DNA from 4 places in the Erwinia sp. HR93 genome. Region 2 is predicted to be linked to each of the others. Evidence: predicted binding sites of a transcription regulator. Region 2 holds the regulator's gene; each other region holds the start of a gene.

Region 1 (8,759 bases), 1.3 Mb from region 2:
GCCCGGTGGAGCGGCAGCCAGGCCGCTTCATCGCAAGCAGATATTTTCATGTGTCGGCTAAATAAACCTCTAAGTGAGTGGGCATTGAAGTCTGTGATGATCACCCGTATTGATAGCCGCATTGAGGAATCGGCTCACAGTGATAGAATATTTGCCTACTTATTTTTTCAGGCTTGTCGGTTTCCGACTTGGTTACACACTATTTAAGGCCGTTTAATGAAAATTAAAACCCGCTTTGCTCCCAGCCCGACCGGTTATTTGCACGTTGGCGGCGCGCGTACCGCGCTTTATTCCTGGCTTTTTGCGCGCCATCACCACGGTGAATTTGTATTACGTATTGAAGATACCGATTTGGAGCGTTCAACGCAGCAGGCCATTGATGCCATTATGGACGGTATGAACTGGCTGGGGCTGGACTGGGATGAGGGGCCTTATTTTCAGACTAAACGCTTCGATCGCTATAACGGCGTCATTGATGAAATGCTGGCGGCGGGCACGGCTTATAAATGCTACTGCTCAAAAGAGCGCCTGGAAAAGTTGCGCGAAGAGCAGATGGCGAACGGTGAGAAGCCGCGCTATGACGGGCGCTGCCGCCATGATTGCCAGCACCATGCGGAAGATGAACCCTGCGTTGTGCGCTTTGCTAACCCGCAGGAAGGTTCGGTTATTTTTGACGATCAGATCCGTGGTCCGATTGAGTTTAGTAATCAGGAACTGGACGACTTAATTATTCGCCGTACCGATGGCTCTCCAACCTATAATTTTTGTGTGGTTGTTGATGACTGGGATATGGAAATTACGCATGTAGTGCGTGGCGAAGATCACATCAATAACACACCGCGTCAGATTAACATCCTGAAAGCGCTCGGCGCGCCGGTGCCGGTGTACGCTCATGTGTCAATGATTAACGGTGACGACGGTAAAAAGCTTTCTAAGCGTCACGGCGCCGTCAGCGTTATGCAGTATCGCGATGAAGGATATTTGCCGGAAGCGCTTCTTAACTACCTGGTGCGCTTAGGCTGGTCCCATGGCGATCAGGAGATATTTAGCCGCGATGAAATGATTAATTTATTTAGTCTGAATGCGGTAAGTAAATCAGCGAGTGCATTTAATACTGAAAAACTTCAATGGCTTAACCACCATTATATTAATCATTTACCGCCGGAATATGTGGCCACTCATCTGCAGTGGCATATAGAACAGGAAAATATCGACACGCATAATGGCCCCACACTGGCTGAATTAGTGACGCTATTAGGGGAACGTTGTAAGACGTTGAAAGAGATGGCGGCAAGCTGCCATTATTTTTACGAGGATTTTGCGGAGTTTGATGCTGACGCTGCGAAAAAACACCTGCGCCCCGCTGCGCGTCAGCCGCTGGAAGTGGTGCGCGACAGGTTGAGCGCACTGAATGACTGGACGGCGGAAAACATCCATCGGGCTATCCAGGATACTGCGGATAGTCTGGATGTTGGGATGGGTAAAGTTGGGATGCCGTTACGCGTTGCGGTAACCGGCGCCGGGCAATCACCGGGGCTGGATGTAACCGTGCACGCTATTGGTAAAACCCGTAGCCTGGAGCGTATTAATAAGGCACTGGCGTTTATCGCTGAACGCGAGCAGCAATAAATCAAACGGCGGCTATCCTGAACATCAGGTAAGCCGCCGTTAATAGACAGTAATTTTATCGCGTCGTCGGCTGGTTAATCATCTTCTCTGATCCCCAGCCTTTTTAACATCCCACCGATTCCATCTCGCAGCAATAATGACATGAGTTGTTTTCTTTCGGCTGGCTGCATTTCTTTCAGTGAATTAAACATCAGGTTTTCCAGCGATGCACTGCCTGGCTTATACTCTACGCTTGTTTCTGCTGAACGTTTGGTGCTTAAAATAAAGGCTTGTACACGTTCATCAACGTGAATCAAACGCGCTTTACCACCCTGAATACCGGGACGCGGTGATGTTTCCCAACCCTCTTTACGGACCCATTTATTAATGGTCTGACGGCTGTATCCCGTTAATTCTGCCAGTTCTTCTGGCGTCATTCTCTCCCTGAACACGGTAGGTTCCTTCATGATCTTTGGCTGAAATAATCTCATTAGTAGTTCATCTTACTATAACCTGTTACAAGATTCTGTGACGAGTTTAACTCCCGTGTTCTTACGCAAGTTGCGATATCTGCTGGCTTTTTCAGCGGTTGGGCGGGGAGGCGAAATTTGGCGTTGACACCTGAGATGGGAATTCATATCATGCCGCCCGTCAGGACGACATGACATTTGCGTTGGGGCTATAGCTCAGCTGGGAGAGCGCCTGCATGGCATGCAGGAGGTCAGCGGTTCGATCCCGCTTAGCTCCACCACCTTTCTTTGGAGAAAGGTTTGGGTAGCAAATGTTTCTATTTTAGGGGCTATAGCTCAGCTGGGAGAGCGCCTGCATGGCATGCAGGAGGTCAGCGGTTCGATCCCGCTTAGCTCCACCATATAAATGAAAAACCTCGCTTATGCGGGGTTTTTTCGTCTTAATGTCTTATAGAAGGTGAACCAGTTTCTGATTTAGCCATTTGAGTATTTCTCCTTACTTTGCTTAGGTTACACAATCGGCTATCCTTTTTCTTAAACGGTTACGTCCATTACAAAATAAGGGGCGATGCAGCCCGATGAAATCTCTTTTTCCACCGGCATTAAGTAAATTTTTGCTTGCCGGGGCGCTATTTTTGCTTCTCCTTCCTTTATCGCGTGTAATTTCGCCTCAGGCGGTAATTGATGGCAGCGATATTTTTCTGGCCTGGCTGCCGCTTAGCGTAATGCTGGCCATGTTAATGCTTTTTGGCCGTTCAGCGGTATTACCGCTTATCGTCTCCCAATTCATTTTCTTTTCGTGGCTATTTAATCTGTCCTTTTGGCCCCTTATCGCCTTTATTGCCAGTATTACGCTTCCGGTACTGGGCTCGTGCGGCATTGCTCGCATAATGCTCGGGCGCCGCTGGCGCTTTTCGCTTTCCGGCCCGGGAATTGGTATCCGATTATTTTGGTTGAGTTTTTTTACTCCCTGCGCGATTAAAGCCAGCATGTTTTTTGTGGGACATCTGGCTGATTTCCCTCCTTCTTTATCTCGCTACTTTGGCTTGACCGGCTCATTATTTGACGTGGTTGATGTTTTAGGAATGATGGCCGCCGCGTTGATTTTTACCCGGCTGTTTTATTATGCGCTGCGTATGATTTTGAACCCGTACTTTGCGCGTACATTTTGGCGCTATTGCATTGCTCCATCGTTTGTCGCCGGGCGGCGCTGTTATGCTATCGGGTGGCTATTGCTATTAGGTGCTCTGTTAACAATTTTATGCTGGCCTACAGATCGCCTTATTGTTTCAGGTTATCTGATTCCCGTTATATTTATCGTGTTTACCATGGGGATTCGTCAGTTTGAGCCACGCGTGCTGCATGTGCTTTGGGCATTGTCCGCCTGGATATTACTCATGCTCAGCGGCAATGTATTTTATGGCGTAAGTACGGGGCTGGCGCTCTCTTTTATTCTGTCTGTGTTTATATCATTTACCGTTTGCCTGTTGTACATGCTCAAAATTAATCAAAAAAGCGAGCGGGTGCAGCGTATTTATTTTGCTCAGGCGCTGACCGATCCTTTAACTCAGCTACCGAATCTGCGCGCTCTGGAAAACCATCTTATTCTTTTTCCTCAGGGAACACTTTGTTGTCTGCGTTTAGCTAACCTTGAATTTTTGAGTCGTTACTACGGAATGCTTATGCGCATCCACTGTAAACGCACGATAACGCGACAACTGCAGCCGCTGCTACAGGCAGGGGAAAGTATTTTCCAGTTCCCGGGGAGTGAATTACTCATTTTTTTAAGAGGCCCTGAGCCGCAGTCGCGGCTTACCTATATGGTAAATCAGCTTAATAATCAGAAGATCGACTGGAACGGTGTCACTATGGACCTTGAATATGGTGCCTCGTGGGGAACAGTTCGTGAGATTGAGCCGGAAGATTTACAGCGCGTTCTGGGGCAACTGAGCTGGCTTGCAGAACAGGCGAGCGTTGATAATGAGGTATTAGGGCTGGCACTCATGCAGGAATCGGTGCTGGAAGAAGCATCAGAGCGGGTGCAAATGCTGCATAAAGTGAGACTGGCTATCGATGAAGAGCAATTGCAGCTTTATGCTCAGCCTATTCAGGACAGCCAGGGCAGGGGCTATGCCGAGATTTTATGTCGCCTGATTGATGATGATGGCAAGCTCGTCATGCCAGATCGGTTCATGGGGCTGGTCGCGGAATTTAACTTAAGTGCGCGCTTTGATATGCAAATCTTAACCCGGCTTTTGGACTGGCTAAAGCGGCATCCGCAGCCGGGGGACGCCGTGCGTTTTTCCGTAAATTTAATGCCTCTTACGCTTATGCAGCATAATATTGCGCAGCAGATCGTGAGTTTATTTAAACGCTATTCCGTCTCTCCCTGCAGTGTAGTGATTGAAATTACAGAAGCGCAGGCATTTTCTGATTCCGGTGTTAGCCTGCGTAATATTGCCCTGCTGCGCGATGAAGGCTTTCGTATCGCCATTGATGATTTTGGCACCGGGTATGCTAATTATGAACGACTAAAAAATTTGCAGGCGGATATCATCAAGATAGACGGCTATTTCGTGCGCGATATTCTGCATAACCCGATGGATGCCCTGATTGTTAAATCTATCTGTGAACTTGCGCGGGCGCGGAATTTAACCGTGGTAGCTGAGTATGTTGAAACTGCGGAACAGCGCGATATGTTGCTGTCCCTCGGCGTGCAGTATTTGCAGGGCTGGCTGATTGGAAAACCTGAGCCACTGCCCGCCTGATTCCAGGGGTGTTTGCACCTGAGGAAACCTGATTTATTTTTGGTACTTCTCGCAGGGGCTTAGAAATATAGGTCCACAAAGCGTTTAATAGACCCTGGATAAAAAAGAAGCCAGCGCCGGGTAGTGGATGTTTAGAAACAGGACGAGACAGGCTTTGGCAGGATGCAGCCACCCGTCTGCGGTGGCCTGATTGCGCTTTCATGATGTAAAAAAACCGGCACTTGCCGGTTTTTTTACTGGTTACTGGGAACGGTTAAATCACCAGGGCGGCAATTGCTGCCGATAGCACGCTTACCAGCGTAGAGCCATAAACCAGTTTAAGACCAAACCGAGAAACCACGTTACCCTGCTCTTCATTCAGGCCTTTTATTGCACCGGCGATAATCCCGATAGAAGAGAAGTTAGCGAAGGAGACCAGGAAGATAGATAAAATTCCTTCTGCGCGCGGGGAAAAGGTTCCGGAAACTTTCTGAAGCTCCATCATGGCAACAAACTCATTAGACACCAGCTTCGTGGCCATAATACTGCCAGCCTGCAGCGCTTCGCCGGCGGGAATTCCCATTACCCACGCAACCGGCCAGAAAATATAGCCTAAAATACCCTGGAAGGAGATGCTATGTCCAAACCAGCCAGTGACCGTAGCAAATAACGCATTGAGCGCGGAAATCAGCGCGATAAAACCAATCAGCATGGCTGCAACGATGATAGCCACTTTAAAGCCAGCCAGAATATACTCCCCCAGCATTTCGAAGAAACTTTGCCCTGCATGCAAATTGCTCATCTGCAAATTGGCTTCTTCTCCCTCAACCCGGTAGGGATTGATTAGTGATAGTACAATAAAGGTACTGAACATATTAAGTACCAGCGCTGCGACAACATACTGTGGCTGTAACATGGTCATATAGGCGCCCACGATGGACATCGAGACTGTAGACATTGCCGTTGCCGCCATGGTGTACATACGATTGCGCGACATTTTCCCGAGAATATCTTTATAGGCGATAAAATTCTCCGATTGGCCAAGAATCAGCGAACTGACGGCGTTAAATGATTCCAGTTTACCCATACCGTTAATTTTAGAAAGCAGCGTACCGATAAAGCGGATGACTACGGGTAGCACGCGGATATGCTGTAAAATACCAATCAGCGCTGAGACGAAAACAATAGGACACAGCACTTTCAGGAAGAAGAAAGCCAGCCCTTCGTCGCTCATTTTCCCAAAGACAAAGTTCGTCCCTTCACCCGCGAATCCAAGTAGTTTCTCAAACATCTCAGAAAAGCCTTTCACGAAGCCAAGACCAATTTCTGAATGCAGGAAAAACCAGGCCAGTAAAATCTCAATCACTAAAAGCTGAATAACAAAACGAATACGAATATTTTTGCGATTATGGCTAACCAGCAACGCGAGCAGCGCAACCACGATAAGCGCTAAGGCAAAGTGAAGAACGCGGAACATGTTGGCTCCAAATATGAGGCGAATTTCATTTCGTTGCACATTCTATGTAACAAGGAATAATAAAACGAGAGAAATGTCACTCATTAAGAATGTTATGTGAACTCAGGCGAAAAGCACATTCCGTTATTTATTTCTGTAATGTTAATTTTGCGATGACAACGCTCCGGCTTTTGCTAAAATCGTAACAGTTTTTAAATTGTTTTAGCTTTTACATCACATCAAATGAGTTAAGCGCCAGCCGCAACTATCGTTTATTTCTATTGAAATCATCAGAATATGACTCAATAAGTTTTATTGATAATAATTCTCATTTTGGTAGCATAAAACATAGCAAAGGCTATGTTTGTTGAGGCACTAATGACAATGAGTCGCGTTGAAAAAAGAAGCGGGCGCTCTGCGCGCAAGATGAGGCTGGCACTAATGGGGCCCGCTTTTATTGCCGCTATTGGCTATATTGACCCGGGGAATTTTGCAACTAATATCCAGGCCGGCGCGAGCTTTGGCTATCAGCTTTTATGGGTTGTGGTATGGGCTAATTTAATGGCGATGGTTATCCAGGTATTGTCTGCCAAACTGGGGATAGCTACCGGTAAAAACCTTGCTGAGCATATTCGCGACAGATATCCCCGGCCGCTGGTCTGGTTCTGGTGGATTCAGGCGGAAGTCATTGCTATGGCGACCGATCTTGCGGAATTCATCGGCGCTGCCATCGGTTTTAAGCTTCTGCTCGGTGTTTCTTTACTGCAAGGCGCTGTATTAACCGGCGTAGCGACTTACCTGATATTGATGCTTCAGCGGCGCGGGCAAAAACCGCTGGAGAAAGTTATCGGCGGTTTGCTGCTATTTGTCGCCGCTGCCTATATTATTGAACTCATTTTTTCTCAGCCTCAGCTCTCCGCGTTAGGAAAAGGCATGCTACTTCCGACGCTTCCTAATTCTGAGGCGATTTTTCTCGCGGCCGGTGTGTTAGGGGCGACCATCATGCCGCACGTCATTTACCTGCATTCTTCACTTACGCAAAACCTCCATGACGGAAATGCTAAAGAACGCTACAGCGCGACGCGCTGGGATGTGGCGATTGCCATGACTATCGCCGGGTTTGTTAATCTGGCGATGATGGCGACGGCGGCCGCGGCGTTTCATTTTAGTGGGCATACCGGTGTTACAGATTTGGATGAGGCTTACCTGACTCTGGAGCCGCTACTTAGCCACGCTGCGGCCACTATCTTTGGGCTTAGCCTGGTAGCCGCCGGGCTGTCCTCTACCGTGGTTGGCACCCTGGCCGGGCAGGTGGTAATGCAGGGGTTTGTGCACTTTTATATCCCTCTTTGGCTACGCCGCGCGATTACCATGGCACCCTCATTTATCGTTATTCTTATGGGGTGGGACCCTACGCGAATTCTTATCATGAGTCAGGTGCTATTGAGTTTCGGCATTGCGCTTGCGTTGGTACCATTGCTGTGTTTTACCAGCGATGCCCGGCTGATGGGCGAGCTAGTCAACCGTCGGTCAGTTAAATATCTCGGCTGGTTGATCGTCGCGATAGTCATCACGTTGAATCTTTGGCTGTTAATAGGCATGGTTCAGGGATAAAAACAGCGGGTGATGCGGTACCGTGATGGTTTTATGCCCGATGGCGAGGATATACGTTCTGCCACCTGACCTGGCAGCCGTTCTTTTCTGAGAAGAAATGAGCACAGATAAGAGGTCGTTGAGCGTCGATTGTTAATGGCGTGCAGATGATGGCTACGGCCGCCCCGATATCAACATCGGGGCCAGGATTAATGATGATGGTGCCGTTGGTGCCTATCGTGGTGATGATTGTGGTGACGATGATGGTGGTCCCGATGGCGATCGTCCCGATAATCGCGCCCCCATCCACGCTCATAGCCGTTATGACGCTGCCAGTGACCACCGTGCCATCTCCAGTGGCGGTGCCAGTCGTTATTATCGCGCCAGCGCCCGCCGTCCCAAAAGTTTCCGTAGTCGTCGCGATCGCCTAATTTTAGCTTTACGCCCGGTAGTAGCGAAATATCATGACTGGCGAATGCCGTAAGCGGTGCCGCCATCACAATGATCGCGGCTAGCAAGACAGATCTAATTACCATAAAACTTCCCCTTACAATCTAACCAGTTAAGGTCTGTTAATGTAAGTTTAACGAGAAGTAACAGCGTGTTTCATCGCCTAAAGTCTGAAACCAATCCACGGCGCACTATTTGTCAAAAATTTCCTCAGGCCGTTTGCAGGATGTGGTCTATTTCCTCGCGCTCTTTTGGGCTAAAGGCATTATGTGCCAGCGCGGCAACGGCATCATCCAGTTGCTCAATATGGCTTGCGCCAATCAGCGCGGAGGTGATATCGCCGTTACGAAATAGCCATGATAGCGCCATTTGCGAAAGCTTTTGCCCGCGCTGAAGCGCCAGTTCATTAAGCCTGCGGATTTGGGCCACTACCTG
Region 2 (8,759 bases):
GGTATTGCTCAGGATTATCAGGGGCAGTGTAATCTGCGTTTTGACGATACTAACCCGGCGAAAGAAGATATTGAATTCGTCGATTCTATTAAGTATGACGTTGAATGGCTGGGGTTCCACTGGGCCGGTGATATTCACTATTCATCTGATTATTTTGATCAACTGTATCAGTATGCGCTGGAGTTGATTAATAAAGGGCTGGCCTACGTTGATGAATTGTCGCCTGAACAGATCCGTGAATATCGCGGTACGCTGACTGAGCCGGGTAAGAATAGCCCTTATCGCGAGCGTGGCGTTGAAGAGAACCTCGTCCTGTTTGAAAAAATGCGCAGCGGTGAATTTGCTGAAGGCGCAGCGTGTCTGCGTGCGAAAATCGATATGGCTTCACCGTTTATTATCATGCGCGATCCGGTCTTGTACCGCGTGAAATTTGCAGAGCACCATCAAACGGGTAAAAAATGGTGCATTTATCCCATGTACGATTTCACTCACTGTATTTCCGATGCTATCGAAGGGATTACACACTCGCTTTGTACGCTGGAGTTTCAGGACAACCGTCGGCTTTATGACTGGGTGTTGGACAATATTTCTATTCCGCTTCATCCGCGCCAGTATGAATTTTCGCGTCTGAATCTTGAATACACCGTGATGTCGAAGCGTAAGCTGAATTTATTGGTTACCGACGGCGTCGTTGAAGGCTGGGATGATCCTCGCATGCCAACTATCTCCGGGCTGCGCCGCCGTGGCTATACCGCTGCAGCGATTCGTGAGTTTTGTAAGCGTATCGGTGTGACGAAGCAGGATAACAACGTGGAAATGGCCGCGCTGGAATCCTGTATTCGAGACGATCTTAATGAACATGCGCCGCGCGCTATGGCCGTTATCGATCCGGTAAAATTGGTCATAGAAAATTACCCGCAGGGCAGCGCTGAAATGCTATCTATGCCCAATCATCCTAATAATCCTGAAATGGGCGCCCGCGAGGTTCCTTTTAGCGGCGAAATCTGGATCGATCGCGCTGATTTTCGTGAAGAAGCGAATAAGCAATACAAACGCCTGGTCATGGGTAAAGAGGTGCGGTTACGTAATGCGTATGTGATTAAAGCGGAGAGCATAGAAAAAGACGCAGAGGGAAATATCACGCTGATTCGCTGTACTTACGATCCGCAGACACTGAGCAAAGATCCTGCCGACGGGCGCAAAGTGAAGGGCGTTATTCATTGGGTGAGTGCCGGGCATGCTTTACCCGTTGAATTTCGTCTATACGATCGTCTATTCAGCGTGCCTAACCCTGCTGCTGCGGACGATTTTCTGGCAACGATTAATCCTGAATCATTGGTTATTCGCCAGGGATATGCCGAGCCGAGTTTGAAAACAGCGGAAGCCGGAAGAGCGCTACAGTTTGAGCGAGAGGGATATTTTTGTCTCGACAGCCGTTACGCCAGTGCCGATAAGCTGGTATTTAACCGCACAGTTGGGCTGCGTGATACTTGGGCCAAAATAGGTGCTTAATGCCTATTTCCTGGCAATTGATAGAGGCGTCGCGATTGCGGCGCTTTTTTTTGGGCCAGGAATTTTATTGGGCAGACTGGATATGCTGGAGGGGAATAGTAAATGTGACGGCGGGATTGCTTATCGTGCGGTGAGTTAGAAACAAACGTACCGGGGGAAGACCCCGGCATAATCCATGTCACGCGTTGTTATCGTGAGCACTGTCATCTTCCCGGCAATCGCCTTCGGCACAGTGGCCGTATAGATAAAGGCTGTGGTTAGTCAGCCGAATATTATGACGTTGAGCAATTTCCCGCTGACGGGCTTCAATTGAGTCATCGCTGAATTCAATGACTTTGCCGCAGTCCAGACAGATCAAATGATCGTGATGCTGCTGTTGGGTGAGTTCAAAGACTGATTTGCCGCCTTCAAAATTGTGGCGGGTGACAATACCTGCGTCATCGAATTGATTAAGTACGCGGTAGACGGTGGCTAGCCCAATTTCTTCGCCCATATCGATCAGGCGTTTATATAAGTCTTCCGCGCTGACATGATGGTTTTCAGGTCCCTGTAGCACTTCCAGAATTTTTAATCGGGGAAGCGTGACCTTCAGCCCTGCTTTTTTTAATGCGGTATTATTGTCAGTCATGCGGAATATGTCCTGTTACTTAATGACTTACTTCCTCAGGTGAGGAAGCTTTGCATAGCATTTACCCAATAATGAATGCGTCTCATTATAGAGCCGACGTTACTAAATGGAAACTGCGGCCATCCGGTAAAAACACACCAGGAAACAGCGGTGATAGCATTGGATGAACGACACAGCCCGAATAAGCAGGGGCCATTGTACAGCTTCGTGGGATAAAGTTAAAAAAATGTAGCGATTATTTGTATTGATGATATCTATCAATCGCTCAAAGTCGGCGCGCAGGGCGCACCGACAGACGGGTTGTTATGCGCCGGCGATATCCGTAAGGTTAAGCTCACTGACGATTTGTTTTACCCACTTATCAACGCGCTCGCCGGTAAGTTCGGGTTGGCGGTCTTCATCAATTGCCAGGCCCAGAAAATGAGAGTCATCGAATAACCCTTTTGAAGCCTCGAAGTGATAACCTTCGGTTGGCCAGTGGCCGACGATAGTCGCGCCATTGGGTTCAATGATATCCCGGATAGTTCCCAGCGCGTCGCAGAAATACTCCGCATAGTCTTCCTGATCGCCGCAGCCAAATAGCGCAACAAGCTTACCGTTGAAGTCTATTTCTTCAAGACTTGGGAAGAAGTCATCCCAATCACATTGAGCTTCACCGTAGTACCAGGTAGGGATGCCAAGAAGCAATATATCAAACGCCTCCAGATCCTCTTTGCTGCTTTTCGCAATGTCGTGTACTTCGGCGATATCTTTACCGAGCTGCTTTTGGATAATCTTTGCGATATTTTCAGTGTTACCGGTGTCGCTGCCAAAAAAAATGCCTACGGTTGCCATGGATAAAATAACCTCTTGATACGGATAAGGTATGGTGGCTGTTAAAAGCCCACAGATGAGGCAATCATAGCAGAAGCTGCCGTGGGGCGAAAACAGCTAACGCTGACTGGGTGCACAGTATGCAACATTCGCAATGAGCGGCGGAGGCTATTGCGGAAGGTGCTGTAGCTGGGCTAACAGCATTTCTTCAATAAGCTCGCTACGGCTGATGTTTCGGGCCTGCGCTAAATCATTAAGCGCATCCACAGCCTCGGCGTTGAGTTTAAGCTCAACGCGTTTTAACCCACGCACTTTATCGCGTTTAAGCTGGTTGCGTTTGTTGATACGCAATTGCTCATCGCGTGATAGCGGGTTTGTTTTCGGTCGACCCGGACGGCGTTCGTCCGAGAACAGATCGAGCGTGGTGCGGTCCGTTTGTTCTTTGGCCATGATTTGTTGTAACAGGGGAACAGGCTACGAGAGCGTGTGCTTGGGTGTATTACAGCGCGCCATCATACATCAGTGGCTTCTGGCGCGCCAATGCGTTCGGGCACTCGCAGGCTTAGTCGATGTGTTTTTAATCAGAATCGAGAAAGCGATGCAGCACCCGTAAAACTGCCTCGGGCTTTTCTGCGTGAACCCAATGGCCTGCGCCTGCGATAACGTGCGCCTGAGCCACCGGGAATTGGGACAAAATAGCCTCGCGGTAGCTTTCTTGTATATACGGCGAATTGGCGCCGCGTATAAAAAGTGTAGGAATCCGCTGAGGTGTGAGCGTTTCCCAGCCAATTATCTCATTGTAATGATGCCATAACGCCGGGACATTAAAACGCCAGCGCCCATCGATAAATGATTTGAGTAAAAATTGAATGACGCCTTCTTCTTTAATGTCATGGCGCATGATTTCCGCTGCGGCCTGACGTGTCGTTACTCTGGCATCATTAACGGACTGAATTGACTTGAAAATAGTATCGTGATGTCGGGTTGAATAAACGACTGGTGCGATATCAATGATACCCATGCGAGGGACACGCTGAGGGGCCAGGCTACTAAGCTTCATTGCTACTTTTCCCCCCATCGAATGGCCGATGGGTATGACTGATTGCAGATGATACGCATCCAGCGTTTCCAGCACATCTTTTGCCATTAGCGCGTAGTTCATCTCATCACTGTGTAGAGACTCGCCGTGGTTGCGTAAGTCGATTTGCAGCACTGTCCGGGTGTGACTTAAATCTCTGGCAAGCATGCCGAGGTTATCCAAACTGCCGAAAAGCCCATGGATAAGAACCAGCGGCGTTAATGAATAGGGGGATTGCGCAGTTTGCAGGCGAGCATTAAGTTTCATGGCAAAGTTCTTTTTTTGAGTGCCTCGGGTTAGGGTATTATGTTCTCTATTCTGCTGCGCGGCGGCAAGAGGACAGTTAATTCTGACTTTTGCCGCTTCCCTGGTGGAGCGCTATTCGACGTTGCGATTTAACTTTATAATCCCAACGACTTGTCTTCAGAAAGATGATATTGCACTGGATTAAGATGAAAACGATTGAAGTAGATGACGAATTGTATCGCTATATTGCCAGCCATACGTTGCATATTGGCGAGAGCGCGTCTGATATTTTACGGCGTATGCTTAAACTTTCCGTCACCGTCCAGGCTCCCGCGATGACTTCCCCTTTGCCAACAGAGACGCCTGAAGGCGCCTGTGAGCCTGAGCATGAAAAGCGTAGTAGCGCTGTGAAAAATGGGCGTGAACGTGTGCGCGCAGTGCGCGAACTTTTGCTTTCTGATGAGTACGCGGAACAGAAGAGAGCCGTTAATCGCTTCATGTTGGTGCTTTCCACACTCTATACACTTAATGCGTCAATGTTCGCTGAGGCGGCGGAATCGCTGCATGGGCGAACCCGCATTTATTTTGCGGGCGATGAACAAACTTTGCAGCAAAGCGGCCATCACACGAAGCCGAAGCAGGTACCGGGAACCCCTTATTGGGTAATCACCAACACTAATACGCACCGTAAACGTGGCATGATTGAACACATTATGCAGTCGATGCAGTTTCCTGCAGAATTAACTGAGAAAGTTTGCGGCACTATCTAATTTTGCGTCAGAAGGATAAGGCAATGGCGAAACACAATCGTGCAGGGCAGCCTGCGCAACAGAGTGATTTGATCAACGTCGCGCAGTTAACGGCGCAGTATTATGTATTAAAACCAGAAATTGAAAATGCTGAACATGCGGTCAAGTTCGGTACATCTGGCCACAGAGGCAGTGCGGCACGGCATAGCTTTAATGAGCCTCATATTTTGGCTATCGCGCAGGCTATCGCCGAATATCGTAGTAAGAATGGTATCGATGGGCCGTGCTACGTTGGGAAAGACACCCATGCGTTATCAGAGCCTGCGTTTATCTCCGTGCTGGAAGTATTAAGTGCTAACGGCGTCGAGGTTATTGTGCAGCAGGACAATGGTTATACGCCCACGCCCGCAATATCCAACGCTATCCTTGAATACAATCGTAAACATCAGAAGCTGGCCGATGGCATCGTAATTACGCCTTCACACAATCCTCCTGAAGACGGCGGCATTAAATACAATCCGCCGAATGGCGGGCCTGCGGATACTAATGTCACGAAAGTCATTGAAGATCGTGCAAATGCACTGCTGGCATCGAAGCTAAAAGATGTAAAACGCATTTCACTGGCGCAGGCGATGCACAGTGGTAATGTGCATGAAGTCGACCTGATTCAGCCATTTGTAGAAGGGTTAGCGACGATAATCGACATGCCAGCTATTCAAAACGCCGGGCTTAAGCTGGGGGTTGACCCGCTCGGTGGCTCAGGAATTGCATACTGGCAGCGTATTGCCGAGCACTATCAGCTTAATCTCACAATTGTTAACGATCAGATAGATCAAACTTTCCGCTTTATGCATTTGGATAAAGACGGTGCTATCCGAATGGATTGCTCATCCGAATGCGCGATGGCGGGGTTGCTTGCGCTGCGCGATCGTTTTGATTTGGCTTTTGCCAATGACCCTGATTACGACAGGCACGGTATTGTCACACCAGCCGGATTGATGAATCCAAACCACTATTTGGCGGTAGCCATTAATTATTTATTCCAGCATCGCCCTCAGTGGAGAAGTGATGTTGCAGTAGGTAAGACGCTGGTATCTTCCGCCATGATTGATAGGGTAGTTAATGAGTTAGGGCGTAAGCTGGTGGAAGTACCCGTGGGTTTTAAATGGTTCGTCGATGGTTTGCATGAAGGCAGTTTGGGCTTTGGCGGGGAAGAGAGCGCGGGGGCTTCATTCCTGCGTTTTGATGGGACGCCCTGGTCGACGGATAAAGATGGCATCATTATGTGCTTACTGGCGGCTGAAATTACTGCTGTGACAGGTAAAAATCCGCAACAGCTTTATGATGAGCTGGCGCAGCGCTTTGGTGCACCAAGCTATAACCGCCTGCAGGCATCTGCAACCTCAGCGCAAAAAGCGGCGCTATCTAAACTGTCTCCGGAGATGGTGAGCGCCAATACTCTTGCTGGCGATGAAATTACTGCGCGTTTGACGGCCGCGCCGGGGAATAATGCGGCGATTGGCGGGCTTAAGGTAATGACTGCAAATGGGTGGTTCGCTGCGCGTCCATCTGGCACCGAAGACGCTTATAAAATCTACTGTGAAAGTTTCCTTGGCGATGAGCATCGTTTGCGGATTGAAAAAGAAGCCGTCGAGATTGTAAGTGAAGTTCTGAAAAATGCGGGCTAATTGATAATTATTCCCTTTCAAGGAAAACCATCCTCATTATTTGAGGGTGGTTTTTTTATAAGTAGTAGAGATCTTTATATAAGATAGTCATGCTGTGCATTTTGCACGTTACTTCCCATACTGTGACTTTAATAAAAGGAGCTTTCAGGCGGAATTTAGGCCATTATTAAGCAGCTCCAGGCTGCCTTAAGTATTCATAAGAAAATGTCAGGGATAAGCTGTTAATTCCGGAAGAACGTGCAGCAGGTTTACGCTGTTATGTGCGTTCTGGTGATGATAGCAAATTAGAACATTCCCGACGCTTCATTTTGGTGGCGTAGAGGGTGAACGTGGGGCTGGAATCAGATATCAACCGGTTAATCGCTATTTTGTGAAATGTCCCACTTTAACCAGACGGCCATTAGGGTAAGTTACGGCAAATTAAAATAAGCAGGCTAATTTGTAGGGTATCAGTGGATAATCATTTCGCTCCGCTGACTTAGACTTATATTGACGTTCCTGAGTCAACATTATCTTTTCACTGTGGCAAGGGATTAGACAACAGAAAGATGACTTCATAGAACAAATCAAATAAGGGCCAGAGAACAGGACATGTAAACAGCATGTACTGCCTGGCCACATTTGAAGACTACAGTATAATTATTATTTAATTTCCTGGTGTAACGTAAATTTCCCTGGTGCTGGCAAAAAACATTCAAAGACTGGCTCTTTGGCCAGATATTTAATTGTCCTTAAAGAACAGGCGATAAGGTACCTTAATACCCATAAACATAAAATGTACTAAAGTGCACTCGTGACCTGTGCTAAAGTACAGGCAGCCCTGCCAGGATGGGAAAAGCAGAGAGAAAGGAGAGCAGATGTACTCTACATTCCAGAAGAATCCGTCTTTGACCGTTGTACTCAGAAATTATATTGAGCGGAAGTTGAAGCGCTTCGGTTCCCCCGAATATGCCTATACCGTCGTTAACAAAAAAAATCCATCAAAAATTCTAATCATCTCCAGCTACCCTAAAGAATGGGTGAATATGTATCTGGAAAATCACTTTCAGCATATTGATCCTGTCGTTCTGGTTGCGTTTAAGCGTACGGCGCCCTTCTCATGGGATGAAAATATAACGCTGACGAATGAAATTAGTTTTTCAAAGATTTTTTCCGTATCGCGGGAATATAATATTTTGAATGGCTTTACGTTTGTGTTGCATGACTGTAGAGATAATGTTGCCTTGCTGTCTTTTATTATTAAAAGCGACAAAGACGAAGCCGTTGAAGATATCATTGAAAACGAAAAGGCCAATTTACAAATGGCGCTTATCGAAATTTATGAGCATATGAACAAAATGATAAAAGCGCAGAGGCACCGTTCCGGTCGTACCTCGTCGGATGGCGTTGGCGCTCCTATGTTCACTGAGAGAGAGAATCAGATCCTTTATTGGGCGAGTATGGGGAAAACGTACTCAGAGATTGGTACGATATATGGTATTTCCGTAAGAACGGTGAAATTTCATATGGGAAATTTAGTTAATAAGCTAGGCGTAAATAACGCCCGGCAGGCTATCCGGCTGGGCGTAGAAATGGGGCTTATAACACCAAATCCTGCATAAGAGGAACGTGCATCGGCCAACTTGAAAGCTCTTCAGGCGAAGCATCAAGAACGCCGGCAACCTTACGTGCCATGATGTTCTGACTGTTGGTATCAGTAGGTAAATACAGCAAATAAATAAATTCATCTGCTTTCAAACGTGATTCTTTAAGAATTTTAATTGGCCACCCCGATCTTTTGAGTATGGTCACCATCGCACGGCTGACGATAGTATAAATACCGGCAAGATTTTCACTTCTGGCATAATTAATCATAGATAGCAAAAGAGCATTGCTGATTGGGTACTTATCGCCAAGGTAGGCTTTAGCCCGGTGCTTATCGACAAAAAAACGGCTGGTTTCAACGCCTTCTGCGGGTAGGGGAACGTCTGAAAAGTTTTTATTAAATGTGTGCGTTATCATATTTGGCTTAGCTAACTGCAGGAAACGCACGCTACAGATAATAT
Region 3 (8,759 bases), 1.5 Mb from region 2:
AAGTACGGGTCGGCGCGAATTCACCTAATTTGTGACCGACCATTTCATCGGAAACAAAAACTGGAACGTGCTGACGACCATTATGGACAGCGATGGTCAAACCGATCATGTTAGGAAAGATCGTTGAACGACGGGACCAAGTGCGCAGGGGCTTCTTGTCTCCGCTTTCCACCGCTTTCTCTACCTTCTTCAGCAAGTGCAGGTCAATAAAAGGACCTTTCTTGAGAGAACGTGGCATGGCTTATCCTCTAAAATTATTTGCTACGGCGACGTACGATAAATTTATCAGTACGTTTGTTGCTGCGAGTCTTCTTACCTTTGGTCTGAACGCCCCATGGAGAAACCGGGTGCTTACCAAAGTTACGACCTTCACCACCACCATGTGGGTGGTCTACCGGGTTCATCGCAGTACCGCGAACGGTAGGGCGAACACCACGCCAGCGGCTGGCACCAGCTTTACCCAGAACGCGCAGCATATGCTCAGCATTGCCAACTTCGCCCAGAGTTGCACGGCATTCAGCCTCTATCTTACGCATCTCACCAGAGCGCAGGCGAAGGGTGACATAAGCACCATCACGCGCAACGATCTGTACATATGCGCCAGCAGAACGTGCAAGCTGACCGCCTTTACCCGGCTTCATTTCTACGTTATGCACAGTAGAACCTACCGGGATATTGCGCATCGGCAGGGTGTTACCCGCTTTGATTGCAGCATCAACGCCAGACTGAATCTGGTCGCCAGCTTTCAGGCCTTTCGGGGCTAGGATATAACGGCGCTCACCGTCTTTGTACAGAACCAGTGCGATATTCGCAGAACGGTTCGGATCGTACTCAAGACGCTCAACAACTGCCGGGATACCGTCTTTGTTGCGTTTAAAGTCAACAATACGATAAGCCTGCTTGTGGCCACCACCGATGTGACGCGTGGTGATACGGCCATTGTTGTTACGGCCACCGGATTTGCTGTTTTTTTCCAGCAACGGAGCAAAAGGTTTGCCCTTGTGCAGCTCAGGGTTAACCACTTTAACGACGTGGCGACGACCCGGAGATGTCGGTTTACACTTAACAACTGCCATTGTATTACTCCTCCGACTTACTCAGCGCCGCCAATGAAGTCCAGATTCTGGCCTTCCTTCAGGGTGACGTAAGCTTTTTTCCAGTCGCTACGACGACCGATACGCTGCCCATGACGCTTAACCTTACCCTTAACAATCAGAGTACGTACGTCATTGACTTCGACTTCAAACAGTTTCTGAACAGCAATTTTGATTTCTGCTTTAGTCGCGTCTTTAGCAACTTTGAGAACGATGGTGTTATTTTTTTCCATCGCAGTAGACGCTTTCTCAGAAACGTGTGGTGCATGCAGCACCTTCAGCAGACGTTCTTCACGAATCATGCCAGCATCTCCTCAACTTGCTTAACAGCGTCAGCCGTCATAACAACTTTATCGAAGGCGATCAGGCTTACCGGATCGATACCTGCTGCATCGCGAACATCAACCTTATGCAGGTTGCGTGCGGCCAGGAACAGATTTTCGTCCAACTCACCGGTAACGATCAGCACATCTTCCAACGCCATATCTTTCAGTTTCTGTGCCAGCATCTTAGTCTTCGGTGCTTCAACAGAGAACTTCTCAACGACAATCAGACGTTCCTGGCGAACCAGTTCGGACAGGATGCTTTTCAGCGCGCCGCGATACATCTTTTTGTTAACTTTCTGACTGTGGTCCTGCGGACGTGCAGCGAAGCTTACGCCACCTGAACGCCAGATCGGGCTCTTAATGGAGCCAGAACGTGCGCGACCGGTGCCTTTCTGGCGCCACGGTTTTTTACCGGAGCCAGTAACTTCAGCACGAGTCTTCTGAGCACGTGTACCCTGACGGGCACCTGCTGCATAAGCAACAACAACCTGGTGAACCAGCGCTTCGTTGAAATCACGACCGAAGGTAGTTTCGGAAACAGTCAGCGCGCTCTGCGCGTCTTTCAATACTAATTCCATTGCTATCTCCTCACGCCTTCACAGCCGGTTTAACGATCAGGTCGCTACCGGTTGCACCCGGAACCGCACCTTTAACCAGCAGCAGGTTACGCTCAGCGTCAACACGTACTACGTCCAGGCTCTGAACAGTAACGCGTTCGTTGCCTAGCTGGCCTGCCATTTTCTTGCCTTTAAATACCTTGCCCGGAGTCTGGTTCTGACCGATAGAACCCGGAACGCGGTGAGACAAGGAGTTACCGTGGGTAGCGTCTTGGGTACGGAAATTCCAGCGCTTAACGGTACCAGCGAAGCCTTTACCTTTTGAGGTGCCAGTTACGTCGACTTTCTTCACATCAGTGAAGAGTTCAACGTTAATGCTCTGACCTACGGTAAATTCTTCGCCTTCTGCCAGGCGGAATTCCCACAGACCGCGGCCTGCTTCAACACCAGCCTTAGCAAAATGACCCGCTTCAGGTTTCGTTACGCGGTTCGCTTTTTTCGCACCGGTAGTAACCTGGACTGCGCGATAGCCATCGTTCGCCAGGTCTTTAACCTGGGTAACGCGGTTTGCTTCAACTTCAATAACGGTTACAGGGATTGAAACGCCTTCTTCAGTGAAGATGCGAGTCATGCCCACTTTTTTACCGACTAAACCAATCATTGTTTCAACCTCTCAATCGTTCAATGACCTGATTAACCCAGGCTGATCTGCACGTCTACACCGGCAGCCAGATCCAGACGCATCAGAGCATCAACGGTTTTCTCGGTTGGCTCAACGATGTCAACCAGACGCTTATGAGTGCGGATTTCATACTGATCGCGCGCATCTTTATTGACGTGCGGAGAGATCAGAACGGTAAAGCGCTCTTTGCGGGTCGGCAGCGGGATTGGACCACGTACCTGCGCACCAGTGCGCTTAGCGGTCTCAACGATTTCCGCGGTTGATTGATCGATCAGGCGATGATCAAACGCTTTAAGACGGATACGGATTCTTTGGTTCTGCATGAGACCAGAGCTCCAAATTATTTATAGACAAAAAGAATTACTCCTCGAACCCATTACGATTGATGGGAGAGTGTAATCGTTTAGTTGCATAGCCCCGCAATTGGGGGCATTGTTCGGCGGCAAAATGCACCGCCCAGGATTCAGATGAACCCACCGTCAATACAGACAGCCCGCGCATTATACGGGAATCTCGCCACGAAGCAAGGGACGCCTATAATTTAATCAAAAGCGCAAGTTCTCAATATAAATCACCGCATGCAAGAAGGTATCGATAGCAGCCTAACTGCAACAACAATTTAGATAAGCTGCGCTCTGGCGTTTACTGTGCCGCTTCACGAAGCTGTGACTGGATATAGTTCTGTAGCCCTATTTTTGTTACAAGCTCCAGCTCTGTTTCCAGCCAGTCTATATGATGTTCTTCGTCGGCAAGGATAGTAATTAGCATATCGCGACTTACATAGTCATGTACGCTATCAGCATACGCAATAGCCTCACGGAGATCTTTGGCTCCGTCCAGTTCTAGCTGTAAATCAGATTGCAACATCTCTTCGACATCTTCACCAATACGCAACTTACCAAGATCCTGAAGGTTCGGAATTCCTTCAAGGAATAAAATACGTTCGATATATTTATCAGCGTGCTTCATTTCATCTATTGATTCATGATACTCAATATCATTCAATCGCATCAGCCCCCAGTTTTTAAACATGCGTGCATGTAAAAAGTACTGGTTAATCGCTACCAGCTCATTCCCCAATAATTTATTGAGGTAATTTATAATCTTCGGATCGCCCTTCATTATGTCTACCCTCCGCTTCATCTCATTAGAGAGTAGATGCGCTGGAGCGTAAGTCAAAAAAAGAGGCGCTTACTTGCCGGTTTATTATCTAAACCTCAATAGCCTCCCATCTGTGCATTCAGGCAATTTCTTTTAGCTCAGGGAGTTGAATCAACTCTTCCTGCATGATCTCACGCGCTGCGCGCACACATTTACCGCACTGGTTACCGATTAACACAAACTTGCGCAGTTGTTGAAAAGATTGTGGCTGAAACTGACGTACGGCCTGGCGCAGTTTTTTATCACTAATACCATTACACAGACAAACGTACATAATTTCTCCCGTTACTAAAAAGATGCTATTGAAGAATGATAACTATTATTATTACAATATAGTTTTACAGGAATTATCTCAACAATAGTAGAAAACATTAAATTGGCGGTTTTAACATTAAGAGTAACTAAATGATTAACTCTTTGAATTAGATAAATAATATCCTCTTCGTATGTGAATATATGCAGCTTTATTAATTAACCTGAATTCACACTCTTCTTTTTCTCTGATATGAAATAGTACTCCCTAAATAACTGCCGCAAATAATCTCCAGTTCATCGCTGTTTTCACACAATTATCTGTTTAAAAAGAATTTTCGAAGCGTCTTTTAAGTGCGTAACTTCCAGTATGACACTGACAATATGCCCTTTCCGAATATGCGGTTTTTCTGTGCCCTACACAGATGTATCTGACCAATCCATCGGCATCAAAAGATTCCTTTGAGATGGTAGTGTTTTGAGAAAAGCAATCGGTGTGGGCTTTCCAATATATCTTTAGATAAGTATTTAGGTTTTTATTACTGTGTGACACTCTGGCTGAGTACTTGAACCTAGCACTCAGCAATCTTTTATTGAGAGTAGAATTTGCACTACTCACCTAACCTTAAAGCTCTGTCTTAATTGTTTATAGGGGAATATTTACGGCACTGAGGCATAGGCCGAGGATGCCTTATTGCCCTAAGCATGTGTGCTTTTGAGGTGGGGTATACGCAGCATTTTTTCTGGCGGGCTCAATAAAGAGGGTAAAAATAAGGTCAAGAAAAGGAGTGGAAGTATGTTGAGAACTAAAATCTACCGCTTAATGAAGTTACCCTCCGAGGGATAAATAGCCTTCTCAATCAAGGTTGGAAATCATTAAAGTGAGTCACTGTTTGTAATGGTTACACCAACCAGATGAGAGCTTAAACCAGCAATAAGAAAGGGCGCCGCAGCGCCCTTTAAGATTACGAAAGTTTTAGCAATAATTAGCTAAGAACTTTAGCAACCACGCCCGCGCCAACGGTACGGCCGCCTTCGCGAATTGCGAAACGCAGACCGTCGTCCATCGCGATCGGGTGGATCAGGGTCACAACCATTTTGATGTTGTCGCCCGGCATTACCATCTCTACGCCTTCCGGCAGTTCGATGGTGCCCGTTACGTCCGTTGTACGGAAGTAGAACTGCGGACGGTACCCTTTGAAGAACGGAGTATGACGGCCGCCTTCGTCTTTAGACAGAATATACACTTCTGATTCGAATTTGGTGTGCGGCTTGATTGAACCCGGCTTCGCCAGTACCTGACCACGTTCGATTTCTTCACGTTTGATACCGCGCAGCAGTACGCCAACGTTCTCACCTGCCTGACCCTGGTCCAGCAGTTTGCGGAACATTTCAACGCCGGTACAGGTTGATTTCGCCGTATCTTTGATACCAACGATTTCTACTTCATCACCCACTTTGATGATCCCGCGCTCTACACGACCGGTAACAACGGTACCACGGCCTGAGATGGAGAATACGTCTTCGATTGGCAGCAGGAACGGCATGTCGATAGCACGCTCCGGCTCCGGGATATAGTTATCCAGGTGGCCTGCCAGCTCGATGATTTTCTCTTCCCACTGCGCGTCGCCTTCCAGCGCTTTCAGCGCAGAGCCGCGTACGATCGGCGTATCATCGCCCGGGAAATCATACTGAGTCAGCAGGTCGCGAACTTCCATCTCAACCAGTTCCAGCAGCTCTTCGTCATCAACCATGTCACATTTGTTCAGGAACACGATGATGTACGGAACGCCTACCTGACGACCCAGCAGGATGTGCTCACGCGTCTGAGGCATCGGGCCATCAGTCGCTGCAACAACCAGAATCGCGCCATCCATCTGAGCAGCACCGGTGATCATGTTTTTCACGTAGTCGGCGTGCCCTGGGCAGTCAACGTGCGCGTAGTGACGGGTCGGGGTTTCATACTCAACGTGTGACGTGTTGATGGTGATACCGCGCGCTTTTTCTTCCGGTGCGTTATCGATCTGATCGAATGCGCGAGCCGCGCCGCCGTAGGTTTTAGCCAGTACGGTGGTGATTGCTGCGGTCAGAGTGGTTTTACCGTGGTCAACGTGGCCGATAGTACCTACGTTTACGTGCGGTTTATTACGCTGAAATTGTTCTTTCGCCATGGCGATATTCCTTAACTGTAACTGTTATGCCCCCACTACACGCGGGGGCACTGATCACTATTATACCGTAGCCTTATTTGCCACGAGCTTCAATAACGGCTTGAGCGACGTTGTTCGGCGCTTCTGCGTACTTCAGGAACTCCATGGAGTAAGAAGCACGGCCCTGGGTCTGGGAACGCAGATCGGTCGCGTAACCAAACATTTCGGACAGAGGAACCTGCGCACGTACGGTTTTACCCGTTGCAGTATCATCCATACCTTCGATGATGCCGCGACGACGGTTCAGGTCACCAATAACATCACCCATGTTCTCTTCCGGCGTTTCAACTTCAACCTTCATGATAGGCTCAAGCAGAACAGGTTTTGCTTTCTTAAACCCATCTTTAAAGGCAAGAGAAGCAGCCAGTTTAAACGCCAGTTCAGAGGAGTCAACGTCATGGTAAGAACCGAAGTGCAAACGCACACCGAGATCAACTACCGGGTAACCAGCGAGCGGGCCTGATTTCAGCTGCTCCTGAATACCTTTATCAACGGCAGGGATGTATTCACCTGGGATTACACCGCCTTTGATTTCGTTGACAAACTCGTAGCCCACGCCGCCCGGCTCCAGCGGATACATGTCAATAACGACATGACCGTACTGACCGCGACCACCAGACTGTTTAGCGTGCTTACCTTCGACATCTTTAATGGTATCGCGGATAGTTTCACGATAAGCAACCTGAGGTTTACCGACGTTCGCTTCAACGTTGAATTCACGCTTCATACGGTCAACGATGATATCAAGGTGCAGCTCACCCATACCGGCGATAATGGTCTGGTTAGATTCTTCATCAGTCCATACGCGGAACGAGGGATCCTCTTTCGCCAAACGGCCCAGAGCCAGACCCATTTTTTCCTGGTCAGCTTTGGTTTTAGGTTCGACGGCGATAGAAATTACCGGCTCAGGGAATTCCATACGTTCCAGAATGATAGGCGCACTTTGATCGCACAGCGTATCACCCGTAGTTACGTCTTTCAGGCCGATAGCTGCTGCGATATCGCCTGCGCGAACTTCTTTAATCTCTTCACGTTTGTTAGCGTGCATCTGAACGATACGGCCAAAACGCTCACGAGCGGATTTAACGGAGTTCAGCACAGTATCCCCGGAGTTAACCACGCCAGAATACACGCGGAAGAACGTCAGGTTACCCACAAACGGGTCGGTAGCGATTTTAAACGCTAGTGCAGCAAATGGCTCGCTATCGTCAGAACGACGCTCTGCCGGGGTATCTTTACCATCATCCAGAATACCTTTAATAGAAGGTACATCTGTCGGAGACGGCAGATAATCGATAACCGCATCCAGCATCGCCTGTACGCCTTTGTTCTTAAATGCAGAACCACAGGTTACCAGAATGATTTCGTTGTTCAGAACGCGCTGACGCAGAGCCTTTTTAATCTCTTCTTCAGTCAGTTCTTCACCGCCGAGGTATTTCTCCATCAGCTCTTCAGAAGCTTCCGCCGCAGACTCGATCAGATTCTGGTGCCATTCTTCAGCCAGATCCTGCATATCTGCCGGGATATCTTCATACGTGAAGGTCACACCGTTATCAGCGTCATTCCAGTTGATAGCCTTCATTTTTACCAAGTCAACAACACCGGTAAATGCATCTTCGGCGCCAATTGCCAACTGCAGCGGAACCGGGTTCGCGCCAAGGCGGCTCTTGATCTGGCCAACAACTTTCAGGAAGTTCGCACCCATACGGTCCATTTTGTTAACGAACGCGATGCGCGGAACATGATATTTATTCGCCTGACGCCATACGGTTTCAGACTGCGGCTGAACACCGCCAACGGCACAGTAAACCATGACCGCGCCATCCAGCACACGCATAGAACGTTCTACTTCAATGGTGAAGTCAACGTGCCCTGGGGTGTCGATGATATTAATGCGATGCGGTTCATACTGCTTGGCCATGCCCTGCCAGAACGTGGTGGTCGCAGCAGAAGTAATGGTAATACCGCGTTCCTGCTCCTGCTCCATCCAGTCCATGGTTGCGGCGCCGTCGTGAACTTCACCGATCTTATGGTTTACACCGGTGTAGAACAAAATACGTTCGGTAGTCGTCGTTTTACCGGCGTCGATGTGCGCACTGATACCGATATTACGATAGCGTGCGATAGGGGTTGTACGAGCCATTTGATTCCTCGTTTATTTCTTTAGGCGTTCTAATTAAGAACCAGAGCGAACGCTTTATTTATTACGCTCGCCTGGTAGCTACTACTGCCGAAGGAATTACCAACGGTAGTGAGCGAACGCCTTGTTGGCTTCTGCCATACGGTGAACGTCTTCACGTTTCTTAACTGCAGTACCTTTGTTTTCTGCAGCATCAGAAAGTTCGTTCGCCAGGCGCAGAGCCATGGATTTATCACCGCGTTTACGAGCAGCTTCAACGATCCAACGCATTGCCAGAGCATTACGACGAACCGGACGAACTTCAACCGGAACCTGATAAGTCGAACCACCTACGCGG
Region 4 (3,758 bases), 2.4 Mb from region 2:
GGGCGGCGTCTGCGCAACACGACAATCAGTGCACCAACTAATCCTGCGGCCAGAAGCACAATCGGCAGCACCATTAAAAACGTCATCACCAGATCTTCGTGGCGCTTAACGAAGGGAATCATGCTGAGCGCATAGCCAAAGCTGGTCACTACGCCGACCCATACCAGTGCGCTTAGCCAGTTAAAAAACTGAAAGCGACGATTTGATAGCCCGGAAATGCCGGCGATAGTTGGCAATAGCGTACGAACAAACGCCAGGAAACGCCCGGCCAGCAGCGCCAGCAAACCGTGGCGATCGAACATGCCGGAAGCCCGGTGGTGATATTGCTCGGGCAACTGCTGCAGCCAGCCGCGAACCGTCTGCGTATTGCCAAGCCAGCGTCCCTGAAGATAACTAAACCAGCAGCCCAGGCTGGCGGCGACGGTCAGTATGAGCATCGTGGGGATAAATTCCATCACGCCGCGAGCGATAAGCGCACCGGCCAGCACCAGCAGGCTGTCACCAGGCAGAAAAGACGCGGGTAGCAGGCCGTTTTCCAACAGCAGCGTCAGAAACATTACGGCATAAACGATCCCAACGACGTGGGGGTCCGCCAGCGCGGAAAAGTCATGCTGCCAGAGTGCAGCAATGATGTGTTGAATGACGGCCATGGATTACCCTATGGAACAAACGACTGCGTGTGCCGCTCTATTGTACCCGGAAAACATTGGGAAACCTTGTTCGGAAACGTAGAAATTGCGCGTTTTCGGCATAAGGCCTCTATTTAACGCTCCATGACCGTCAACTTTACGCGATACGCTGCAATCCTGCTGCTAAATCTGCCCTGAGATCTTCAACATTTTCTAAACCAATATGTACTCGTATAAGCGTTCCGCTGAAGCTAACGTGGCCTTCCGGGCGCATGTTCGCCAACGCTTCTGGCTGAGTCGCCACGATCAGTGATTCGAAACCACCCCATGACCACGCCATGGAAAAATACGCAAAGTTATCCAGAAAATGAGCCATCTCTGCGTCATTCAGCCGCTTACGCAGTGTAAAAGAAAAAAGACCGCTGCTGCCGAGGAAATCCCTTTTCCAAAAAGTATGACCAGGGCATTGTTCCAGCGCAGGGTGAAAAACATGCTCAATTTGCGGTTGCTGAGCCAGCCAGTTTGCCAGCGTAATACTGCTTTCTTCATGCTGGCGCAGGCGCACGGCCAGGGTGCGCAGCCCGCGGCTGGCAAGGTATGCCGTATCGGCATCTACCATTTGCCCCATCAGGTAGGCATTTTCACGAAGCTGCTCCAGGCAGCGCGCGTTGGCAACGGCGGTGCCAATAAGGGCGTCGGAATGGCCAATCAAATATTTGGTACCCGCCTGAATAGAAATATCCACGCCATGTTCCAGCGCCCGAAAAAGCACGCCTGCGGACCAGGTGTTATCAATGGCAATGATGGCATTCGGCGCTTTACCGCGCACGGCGCTAACAATGGCAGGAACATCATGCACTTCCATTGTTAATGACCCCGGTGATTCCAGAAATACCAGCCGTGTATCCGGGCGAACTTTATCAGCGATGCCCGCACCAATGAGCGGATCGAACCATTCCGTCGTCACGCCTAATTTCGTCAATATTTTGGTACATAGCGCCTGCGTGGGCTCATAGGCGGTGTTAGTGACCAGGATATGATCGCCCTGCTCGACAAACGCCAGGATAGTATTCGCTACCGCCGCGGCGCCGCAGGGGAACAGCACGCAGCCAGCGCCGCCTTCAAGCTCGCTCATGGCTTCCTGCAGCGCAAAATGGGTTAGCGTGCCGCGCCGGCCGTAAAATAATGCGCCGCTGGTGCGATTAGCCGTCGCGCGCTGTTTATCCGCGACGGTATCAAAAATAATCGATGATGCGCGCTGGATAACGCTGTTGACCGATCCCTGAGTGTAGCGCCGGCTACGCCCGGCCTGAACAAGGGCTGTTTCGAGTTTTTTGGAGCTCATGGCTTTCCCCGTTTGAACGTCTGGATGTCCAAAGTAGGCCAGGACGGACGGGTTAGCAATAAAAAAGCATTAACTGGAAGGTTAGCTTTACGATTTTTAACGCCATTTAAATTATGAATAGTGGATGTGGCTGATTAAATAGTAATGAGAACTACTATCAATTCGAGCGCTTTTTGTTATTATTACGCGCAGTGTTTCATAAATTCAGTCCTGGAGTACAAACGTGACAGAGAACTTAATGCAGACGGATCTTTCCGTCTGGGGAATGTATCATCATGCCGATATGGTGGTTAAAGCGGTGATGATCGGCCTGATTCTGGCTTCCGTTATTACCTGGGCGCTCTTTTTCAGCAAAGGGGCCGAGCTGCTGGGCCGTAGACGCAGGCTGAAGCAGGAGCAACGCCAGCTGAGCGATGTGCGTTCGCTTAATGAGGCCTGCGAAAAAGCGGCGACATTTAGTGATAAAAGTGTGACGGCGGCGCTGATCCGAGAAGCGCAGGACGAGCTGGCGCTCTCTGAAGGCAGTGATGATAACGAAGGTATTAAAGAGCGTACTGGTTTCCGGCTGGAGCGGCGCGTGGCCGCGATTGGGCGTTATATGGGGCGCGGTAACGGCTACCTTGCAACCATTGGCGCTATTTCTCCGTTTATCGGACTTTTTGGCACGGTATGGGGAATTATGAATAGCTTTATCGGTATTGCGAAAACGCAAACTACCAACCTTGCCGTGGTAGCTCCGGGGATTGCTGAAGCGCTGTTGGCGACTGCTATTGGCTTGGTCGCGGCGATTCCAGCCGTAGTAATTTATAATGTTTTCGCGCGCGCCATTGGTAGTTATAAGGCTACTCTTGGGGACAGCGCAGCGCAGGTACTGCTGCTGCAGAGCCGGCATCTCGATCTGGCCGCCAGCGCGCAGGCGCGTCCGGTATCGCAGGCTGCGCATAAACTGCGCGTAGGATAATGCGCTATGGCAATGCGTTTTAATGAAAATCTCGATGACCACGGTGAGATGCATGAAATTAACGTCACGCCGTTTATCGACGTAATGTTAGTGTTGCTGATTATTTTTATGGTGGCAGCGCCGCTGGCAACGGTTGATGTAAAAGTTAATCTCCCCGCGTCTTCCAGCCAGCCTCAGCCGCGCCCGGAAAAACCGGTTTATCTTTCTGTAAAAGCCGATAAGACCATGTTTCTCGGGAACGAAGCCGTGACGCGGGAAAATATGATAGATGCAATAGAGCGGGTGACGGAAGGAAAAAAAGAAACGACCATTTTTTTCCGGGCGGATAAAACCGTGGATTATGAAACGATGATGGATGTGATGGATGCACTGCATCAGGCCGGGTATCTGAAAATAGGTCTTGTTGGTCAGGAAGTTAGTAAAACGTCGCATTAATATCGGATAAGCGACAGCGATATCTGTGAAAACGCGGTTCTATTTAGAGCCGCGTTTTTTTATGGCCGGCACGCTAGCGTTGAATTCGCAAGGCTCTGTGAAATTATTTGATGTGTCCATGTTAGATAACTCAGGCCGTTTTTTAAAAGTGAGCCATCTATGGTTGCCTGGGGTTAATGAGAGAATGTGCCGAAGAATATAAATATGACTGTATATAACTCTTTGAATTAATAAAGTTGAGTTGGTGAAATGTGATATCGATGGCTTTTTGTTTTTGTCATTTCTTTAAAATCAGTGGGTTAGTAAAATTTATATTGTTTGTTTTATAAGCATTTTTTTGGTGGAAATAATAATGCCAAAAAATATAAATATAAACAATAGGTTACGT

What was found. Region 2 encodes Fur, which represses iron uptake genes when iron is present. Its sites were predicted from a motif close to ATAATAATGAGAACNACTATCAA; they were not measured.
Region 1: a site for Fur is predicted at 6,597-6,619, ahead of SFA31_RS17795 (Nramp family divalent metal transporter). Genes of this name have one in related genera too.
Region 3: a site for Fur is predicted at 4,124-4,146, ahead of bfd (bacterioferritin-associated ferredoxin). Genes of this name have one in related genera too.
Region 4: a site for Fur is predicted at 2,113-2,135, ahead of exbB (tol-pal system-associated acyl-CoA thioesterase). Genes of this name have one in related genera too.

What each region holds. Positions count from the first base shown of each region.
Region 1 is NZ_JAXUDP010000001.1:3,827,073-3,835,831, reverse strand. Features, by position in the region: gene gltX (glutamate--tRNA ligase) at 217-1,629, shown strand; gene SFA31_RS17820 (YfeC-like transcriptional regulator) at 1,704-2,060, opposite strand; tRNA gene SFA31_RS17815 (tRNA-Ala) at 2,284-2,359, shown strand; tRNA gene SFA31_RS17810 (tRNA-Ala) at 2,404-2,479, shown strand; gene SFA31_RS17805 (EAL domain-containing protein) at 2,657-4,846, shown strand; gene SFA31_RS17800 (NupC/NupG family nucleoside CNT transporter) at 5,100-6,302, opposite strand; gene SFA31_RS17795 (Nramp family divalent metal transporter) at 6,660-7,895, shown strand; gene SFA31_RS17790 (DUF2502 domain-containing protein) at 8,084-8,410, opposite strand; gene SFA31_RS17785 (aldo/keto reductase) at 8,535-8,759, opposite strand, start outside.
Region 2 is NZ_JAXUDP010000001.1:2,487,393-2,496,151, forward strand. Features, by position in the region: gene glnS (glutamine--tRNA ligase) at 1-1,512, shown strand, start outside; gene fur (ferric iron uptake transcriptional regulator) at 1,691-2,140, opposite strand; gene fldA (flavodoxin FldA) at 2,444-2,974, opposite strand; gene ybfE (LexA regulated protein) at 3,122-3,403, opposite strand; gene ybfF (esterase) at 3,531-4,298, opposite strand; gene seqA (replication initiation negative regulator SeqA) at 4,484-5,047, shown strand; gene pgm (phosphoglucomutase (alpha-D-glucose-1,6-bisphosphate-dependent)) at 5,071-6,714, shown strand; gene SFA31_RS11600 (LuxR family transcriptional regulator) at 7,572-8,315, shown strand; gene SFA31_RS11605 (acyl-homoserine-lactone synthase) at 8,293-8,759, opposite strand, start outside.
Region 3 is NZ_JAXUDP010000001.1:1,016,628-1,025,386, reverse strand. Features, by position in the region: gene rpsS (30S ribosomal protein S19) at 1-238, opposite strand, end outside; gene rplB (50S ribosomal protein L2) at 255-1,076, opposite strand; gene rplW (50S ribosomal protein L23) at 1,094-1,396, opposite strand; gene rplD (50S ribosomal protein L4) at 1,393-1,998, opposite strand; gene rplC (50S ribosomal protein L3) at 2,009-2,638, opposite strand; gene rpsJ (30S ribosomal protein S10) at 2,671-2,982, opposite strand; gene bfr (bacterioferritin) at 3,302-3,781, opposite strand; gene bfd (bacterioferritin-associated ferredoxin) at 3,900-4,094, opposite strand; gene tuf (elongation factor Tu) at 5,059-6,243, opposite strand; gene fusA (elongation factor G) at 6,317-8,425, opposite strand; gene rpsG (30S ribosomal protein S7) at 8,522-8,759, opposite strand, start outside.
Region 4 is NZ_JAXUDP010000001.1:108,177-111,934, reverse strand. Features, by position in the region: gene SFA31_RS00565 (DedA family protein) at 1-650, opposite strand, end outside; gene metC (cystathionine beta-lyase) at 787-1,974, opposite strand; gene exbB (tol-pal system-associated acyl-CoA thioesterase) at 2,198-2,935, shown strand; gene exbD (TonB system transport protein ExbD) at 2,942-3,370, shown strand.